2 linked regions of the Psychrobacter arcticus 273-4 genome follow. The protein of the gene in region 1 interacts with the protein of each later gene in a pairwise test. Links are inferred from orthologs where the notes say so. Each region holds a gene or a part of one and is shown on either strand. Other genes may lie near its edges.

The links.
Region 2: the proteins of dnaX (region 1) and dnaE interact in binary tests that used the Escherichia coli proteins (3 or more experiments, as listed by UniProt). The link is inferred for Psychrobacter arcticus 273-4 from one-to-one orthologs.

The regions. Positions count from the first base shown.
Region 1 is NC_007204.1:1,252,265-1,255,510, reverse strand. What follows is about bases 327-3,246. They hold dnaX (DNA polymerase III subunit gamma/tau), read right to left. Parts: upstream 2,775-3,246; coding sequence 879-2,774; downstream 327-878. Other genes in these bases: lysS (lysine--tRNA ligase), read right to left, coding at 3,001-3,246; PSYC_RS05510 (LysR family transcriptional regulator), read right to left, coding at 327-644. Also shown: more of PSYC_RS05510, read right to left, coding at 1-326. UniProt on the Escherichia coli protein: Part of the beta sliding clamp loading complex, which hydrolyzes ATP to load the beta clamp onto primed DNA to form the DNA replication pre-initiation complex.
Region 2 is NC_007204.1:1,409,689-1,414,280, reverse strand. The notes cover bases 236-4,501. They hold dnaE (DNA polymerase III subunit alpha), read right to left. Parts: upstream 4,180-4,501; coding sequence 436-4,179; downstream 236-435. Other genes in these bases: PSYC_RS06135 (RNA methyltransferase), read right to left, coding at 236-388. Outside these bases: more of PSYC_RS06135, read right to left, coding at 1-235. UniProt on the Escherichia coli protein: DNA polymerase III is a complex, multichain enzyme responsible for most of the replicative synthesis in bacteria. This DNA polymerase also exhibits 3' to 5' exonuclease activity. The alpha chain is the DNA polymerase catalytic subunit.

The sequences.
Region 1 (3,246 bases):
CGTGTTTTTTTACCAGTCTCAGTCTGAGTGAGCTCAACATTATTTGCATCCTTCATGATATCAATGCAGATAAGCTGATGATCTGCCAAATCTTTTGGCGTTTCGATTTTTTTATGCTGACGCAAATATTGTGGTGAAGCCACCAACATTTGACGCACATCAGATAATGGATGATTGCTCAAAGTTGAGTCGTTGATATTAGGGCTCATACGTACCGCAATATCGATCCGCTCATCAATCATATCAATATAATTATTGTCTGCAAAATAGGTGATACTAAGGTCGTCGTGCGCTGACATCCAAGTCGATAGTGCAGGTAAAATATGATTGACACCAAGCTCAGGGGTCGTTGCAATACGCAAGCTACCTGCCAGCTCGTCACGTAATTGATTGACTTTTATTCGACCTTGCTCTGCAGCACTTACCACATCTTTTGCCGCTTCATAAAAACTGGCACCCGCTTCTGTTAAGCTAAGCTTACGGGTTGAGCGATGCAATAACACCACACCGAGCGTGTTCTCTAAAGAACGTATTTGCTGACTGACTGCACTGGTAGTAATACCCAACTCGCGAGCTGAACCACTAAAGGAGCCGTGTCCGACCACACTAGCAAACACAGCCATACCACGTAAATTATCTAACATATTCTCATCCAAGCTGCTTTTTAGTTGTTAATATAACTTAACCATTATAACGGATAATGATAAATCTTACAGTTTTTTAATATTAAATTCAGAGTAAGATATAAGCATTTCTCAGTCAATAAAAGCAAAAACATCAAGGTGATAGAGCAATATTACCTTGATGTTTTAATATATACGATAGTTTTAATAAAGGGTTACTTTTTATAAATAACCAATCAATAAATTTACGACTGTTTAATATAACTGAACTTTGCCCATTTTGCCTTCGCCGCGCTCGGTTAAATATTGCATCACTGGTGTATTAAACAATCTTGACTCTGCTACTGTTTTGGCTTGGACGAGACGTTTTTGTTGACGACGCTCTGGGGTTTTATCATCGGCTTGCATAATACTGCTATCAATTCGTAAACTGATGGCAGCAGCAGGAAACTGTAGCTGCATCTTTGTCGCTAGCTGCTCAAACGTTGCCTGCAAATGCTTACTATCGACTGCTGTGACAAAGACGGCTTCGGCATTACAACTGCCTGTCATCATACCCTGACGCGCAAGCGCCAATTCATCTTGAGCTAAACTACCGGCTTCACGAGCAGTTTGCAGCCAATAGTCCCATTTTTCTGCTGTCCACTCACCTATCAATTCTTGCGGCGGACAACGTAGAAGCGCACGAGGGTCTTCAGGCTGACTAAATAATTGAGAATCATTTATAACGGGTTCAACAACGGGTTCAAGCTGATTGCTAGATAACTCTAAACTGTTATGAACGCTATAATCATTGTACTGGCTTGATTCACTAGCAGGGTCATTTGAGTGATATTGCTCATTTTGATTAACAATATTATCAGCCCCAACCCTGTTTTTCTCACTGACACTGATATCAGCATTGTCATAAATGATATTATCGGCTTGGGCTTGTGATTCTAATGACGATGGCACTGGCTCAGTAGTGGTGGCTGATGTAGTGCTAGAGATGGTGGGACTATAATGCTCTATAGCCGTTACCGTACTATCAGGTACCTTGACTAGTATCTCATCAACCGGCAAAGGACGAAAAGCCAAAAGACGTAAAATACACATCTCAAGCGCTTGCATAGGCGTACTGGCAAGCTTGACGCCTTCACGTGCTTGTACCACGATTTCATAATAAAGCTGTAATACGTCAGGGCTCATATGCTGGGCAAGCTGATTAATATGCTGTGCTTGCGCTTCATTTACGTTGAGAGCGACTTCGGGCAGCAGCTGACACAATGCCAACTGATGCAATAGCTCAGCGAGTCCATCAAACATACTAGATGCATCGACCATTTGCGCACGCATCTGCTCAATATGAGCAGCAACAGCAGGTTTATCATGATGATAAATATCTGTAATTAAGCTGACTAAATCGGCCGCATCAATCAAGCCAAGCATCGAATTAACGGTCACATCATCAAGCGCACCTTGACCAAAAGCAATGGCTTGGTCAGTCAACGATAAGGCATCACGTACCGAACCTTTTGCCGCACTGGCCAATTGCCAAAGTGCAGGCTGCGTATAGCCTACTTGTTCTTGGGTTAAGACATTGGCTAAATGCTCACTGAGTAAACTCTGCGATAAAGGACGCAATACAAACTGTAAACAGCGAGAGATAATAGTAATCGGCAGCTTTTGAGGATCAGTAGTTGCTAATAGGAACTTGACATGCTCAGGCGGCTCTTCCAAAGTCTTAAGAAGCGCATTAAAACTGTGTGTCGACAGCATATGCACCTCATCAATCAGGTACACTTTATAGCGACCTTGGCTTGGCGCATACGGCACATTATCAAGTAGCTCGCGCGTGTCTTCAACTTTGGTGCGAGAAGCCGCATCAATCTCAATCAGATCAATAAAACGCCCTTGATCAATCGCTACGCAATTATCACACACGCCGCATGGGGTACTGGTAATACCCGTATCACAGTTTAAACACTTAGACAAAATACGGGCAATGGTCGTCTTACCGACTCCGCGCGTACCTGTAAATAGATAAGCATGATGTAGACGATTATAATCAATCGCATTAATCAGTGCCTGTGAGACATGCGTTTGCCCGATCAACTCGTGAAAGTTTTTGGGTCGGTATTTGCGGGCTAAAACTTGATATTGCTGCGTCATAATGAATGCCAATGTGGGTCGTAAGTATATAAGTAAAGCATCAAATCAGCGATTTAGTACTAGCATGGGCTTATGGCAAGCGAACTATAGTCGGTGAAAAGTAATATAGATACAATACGTACTGCTGGTGCAAATTTTTCTTGCTTGCTGTGCCTACGCAGACAGAGGCTGCAAAAAATTTACACCAGCAATACGGTAGCGACTTTAAAGTATTTCAACTATATCTTTAACCCTCAAGCTTACGGCGCATATGTGGGAATAAAATCACATCACGAATACTGGCAGAGTCTGTCAATAGCATTACCAAGCGATCAATACCAATACCTTCACCAGCAGTCGGCGGTAAGCCATAAGACAATGCCTCGATATATTCTGCATCAAAGTGCATCGCTTCATCATCGCCAGCGTCTTTTTCAGCCACTTGACCAAGGAAACGCTCAGCCTGATCCGCAGGATCATTCAGCTCACTAAA
Region 2 (4,592 bases), 160 kb from region 1 along the record:
TTTGTTTATCAATAAAGTCCAGCATGATTTTGGCGGCCTGTGTCGGTGTGACCACAGGACGGGGCAAATGACGGCTACGACTACTGGCCGCAAATACCAACTGGCAATCAGCGATAGCAGCCTCTAGGGTAGGTGCGATGATTGCTGATGATAATAAATCGCTGCCACCAGCGGCATGAGAGACGCTGGTGGCATCAATGGGTAATTTTGGCTCAACGACCGTCAGTCTTGATAGCCCCATGGTGTGCATAGCACGTGCCGCTGAACCGATATTGGCAGGCAAGGTCGTATTAACCATCACCACTTGTATACTAGACAGGTAATCGCTCACAGTTGAAGGTTTTGTTATTACAGTTGTCGTTAAAGAGGAAGATGTGTCGTTACTCATTATTGTCCTAATCGCTGGTTGATGTCTTGTTCGGCATAATGCACTTGTTAGCCGTAGTGAAAGTGTAAATTATCTTCACTAATCATACTTTTTAGCTGCTGTAAATTGTCATCATTTGGATAAATGCGCCAATGCTCGGACAGTCCTACATTGGCAATGCCGTATTCTTCATAAATGCTGAGTCCAAGCGGCAGGCAATTATCTCTAATAGAGGCATCGGTGTTGCCCAAAGCGTTATTGGCATAGCTTTGGTTACTCATGCTTGGCTCAACACCGTTTGAATAAGCGTCTTGCGCCATATTATTCTCTAGTGCCAATAAATCATTGCCATCTTCGTCATATAAGCTGCCGCCTATTACGGCATTGTAACCGCCGAAACTATCAGTATTAGTAGTGCTGCTTTGCTCGTCCTGCTCATTGCCATAAGAAAGTTTGGGTGCTGGAATAATGCTGGCTTGTGCAGATTTTAGCAGTGGCTGCATACATGTCAGCAGATTAATATCACTGCCATGGACTTTGATGCTAATTTTTTTAAGCCAACGCAGGCGAGCATCAACCATGCTCATGGCATTATCAAGACGAGCAAACAGCCGGCCGTCACGCTCACGAATACTGCCTTTGATAATGACTACTTCATCGATTTTTAGCTGGTCTTTTACGCGGTTAAAGCGCTCAGCATAACAGCTGACCTCTAACCGTGAAGTCCCATCGTCTAAGGTAATAACGTTACGAGTGCCAAAGTTGGCTATGTCGATGATAAGACCGGCAAAATAACAGCTGCCGTTATAGCCAGTATCAGCCAATTTGTCGAGACGAGCACCTGAGGTATAACGTTTTAGCTCGTCACGATATTCATCGATAGGATGTCCGGTTAAATAAAGCCCTAAGGTGTTTTTCTCAGCTTTAAGACGATGCTTATCACCCCAAATCAGCTCTGGCGTCATGACCAGAGGAGGCGCGGCGACGACACCATCCATTTCACCAAACAAATCCATCATGCCGATTTCGCGATTTTGACGGTCTTGCTCAGCGGCTTGTACCGCACTGGGCAGCTGACTCATTAAAGCGCCGCGAATCTCATATGCTTCATCGCTTGGCAAGTCAGGTCTTAAGGTTGCAGCAAAGTCATCAAAACAGCCAGCGTTTATCAGTCCTTCAAGGGTACGCTTGTTGACCTTTTTGATATCAACGCGGCGGCAGAAGTCATATAAGTCTTTAAACGGGCCTTCACGGCGGCGTGCCTCAACGATAGATTCGACAGCACCTTCGCCAACGCCTTTAATCGCGCCCAAACCATAAATAATATTGGTCGGGGTATCAGCGACAAAGTGCCATTCACTGCGGTTTACTGATGGATTAACGACGGTTAAAGCAAAGTTTTCACGGCAATCATTGATAAAGAACACCACGTTATCCGTGTTATTCATATCTGATGTCAGTACGGCTGCCATAAACTCAGCAGGGTAGTATTGTTTTAGATAAGCGGTCTGATAAGCGAGCACGCCATAAGCCGCTGAGTGCGAGCGGTTAAAACCGTAACCGGCAAATTTTTCCATCAAATCAAAGACGCCGCCAGATGTCGCTTCATCAATGCCTTGCGCGGTTGCACCAGTCACGAAAATATCGCGCTGTTTTGCCATTTCTTCCGGTTTCTTTTTACCCATCGCACGGCGAAGCATATCCGCGCCGCCCAAGCTATATCCCGCCATGACCTGCGAAATTTGCATGACCTGTTCTTGATAAACAATAACGCCGTTGGTATTTTCTAAAATCGGTTCAAGATTGGGATGGTCATAAATCACTTCTTCACGACCATGTTTACGGTCGATATACATCTCTACCATACCAGCATCAAGCGGACCGGGACGATAGAGCGCACACATGGCGATAACGTCTTCGATATTGGTCGGTTGCAATTTTGCCAGATACTTTTTCATGCCCATACTTTCTAGCTGAAAGACGGCAGTGGTTTTGGCGTCTTGCAAGAGCTTATAGGCTTTAGCGTCATCAAGGGGCAAGTCTTCTAATACCAAAGCTTCTTTGCCTTCTTTAGCACGACGCTTATTAATATTTTCAACGGCCGCACTAATGACCGTTAAGTTACGTAGACCCAAGAAGTCAAATTTTACCAGCCCAACCGCTTCGACATCATCTTTATCAAATTGGCTGACACGATGACCTTCATCATCACAATAAATGGCGCTAAAATCAGTGATTTTGTGCGGCGCAATCAACACGCCGCCGGCATGTTTACCCACGTTGCGGCAAATGCCTTCAAGCTTAATGGCCATCTCCCATACTTCGATGGCATCTTCATAATCCATGTTATCAGGATTGGATATTAAGTCTTTGAGCTGTGGCTCTTGCTCAAGCGCTTGACTGAGTGTGATACCCGGTGTTTTGGGAATAAGTTTCGACATTTTACTGGCAAGAAAGTAGGATTTACTTTGCGCACGTGCCACATCTCGTACGACCGCTTTTGCTGCCATCGTACCAAAGGTAATGATTTGCGACACCGCTTCACGACCATAAGTTTGCGCCACATAATCAATGACCCGGTCGCGACCTTCAATACAAAAGTCAATATCGAAATCGGGCATGGACACACGCTCAGGGTTTAAAAAGCGCTCAAATAACAAATCATAATGAATAGGGTCAAGGTCGGTAATATTGAGCGCATAAGCAACGAGAGAGCCTGCCCCAGAACCACGACCAGGACCTACTGGTACGCCATTGGCTTTTGCCCAGCGGATAAAGTCCATAACGATAAGAAAGTAACCGGGGAAACCCATTGAGAGGATAACTTTGAGTTCATACTCTAAACGTTCATCGTATCTTTGGCGGATATCACTCCAATGATCACTGCGCGCGTCAACTGGGAAAAGTTTGTCTAAACGATTTTCAAGCCCGCGCTGCGATTCTAAGCGAAAAAATGATTCAGTCGTCTCACCCTCAGGCACTGGAAACTCTGGCAGGACGTTAATACCTAGCGTTAATGTCACATTACAGCGGGTTGCTAAGCGCAAAGTATTGTCAATAACCTGCGGAATATCAGCAAATAGCTGCTGCATTTGCGCTTGGGTTTTCAAGTACTGGGCATCAGAATAAGTCTGAGGACGATTTTGGTCTGCCAGTACATAAGAGCCTGCAATACAAACGCGCGCTTCATGTGCGTCAAAGTCGTCTTGCTCTAAAAACCGCACGTCATTATGGGCAATGATAGGAATATGATGTTTGGCGCCTGAGTGAATCGCTGCTTTAATAAAGGCATCTTCGCCAGTACGATTGGTGCGCTTAATCGCAAAATATAAGCGGTCGTCAAATGATGCTTGCCACTCTGTAATCAGCTCATCGGCTTTTTCTGGCATAGAGCCGACCAGCGCCTGACCAACATCAGATTTTTCAGTAAATAAAACAATGACACCTGCCCCATGTTCTAAAATATGACTGCGTTTAATGACAGGCGTACCATGGTTTACAGGATCAGCGCGACCTTCGGTAAATCCAAGCGACACGATACGGGTAATGTTTTGATAACCTTCGTTATCCATTGCTAATAGAGTGAGACGCGTGTCTTCATTCTCCATGATGACTTCACTACCGATGATGGGCTTAATACCAGCACCTAAGCAAGCACGGTAAAACTTCACGGTAGCATAAAGGTTGGATAAATCGGTCAAGGCAAGGGCACGCTGATTGTCCGCCGCCGCTGCCTTAACCAAAGGCTTGATACGCACGATAGAATCGGTAATGGAATATTCGCTGTGGATGCCAAGGTGTACAAATGCCATAGAAGACTCTTACGGATGCAAACAAAAGGAGAGGGTGCGGATGAGCGTTAAAGATAAAGGAAGCAAAAATAGGTGATAATTTATTTGATAAAATCTATTGTATCAATCGTTTGAACAATATTTTTAGTAAATTATCCTGTTAATAGCCACACTTTATACGCTGCATCTTAGCCGCTAATAATAGCATTGTTTGCTACATACAGCCACTCAACGCCGCGCAAAAATATAGATAACCACCCACACCATGCTAATTATACGGCTAATGGTTGAATGATCTTAGCTAAAACCCATAGTTATTAACTTCCTTTATTTGTTATATGCTATTCAATTATCGTAGCATTAGAAATACCCTCTACCATATATAGGGTAGAGGGCAAGAAAGTATAAGAAGCGAGTATTTGAAGGTGCTACTT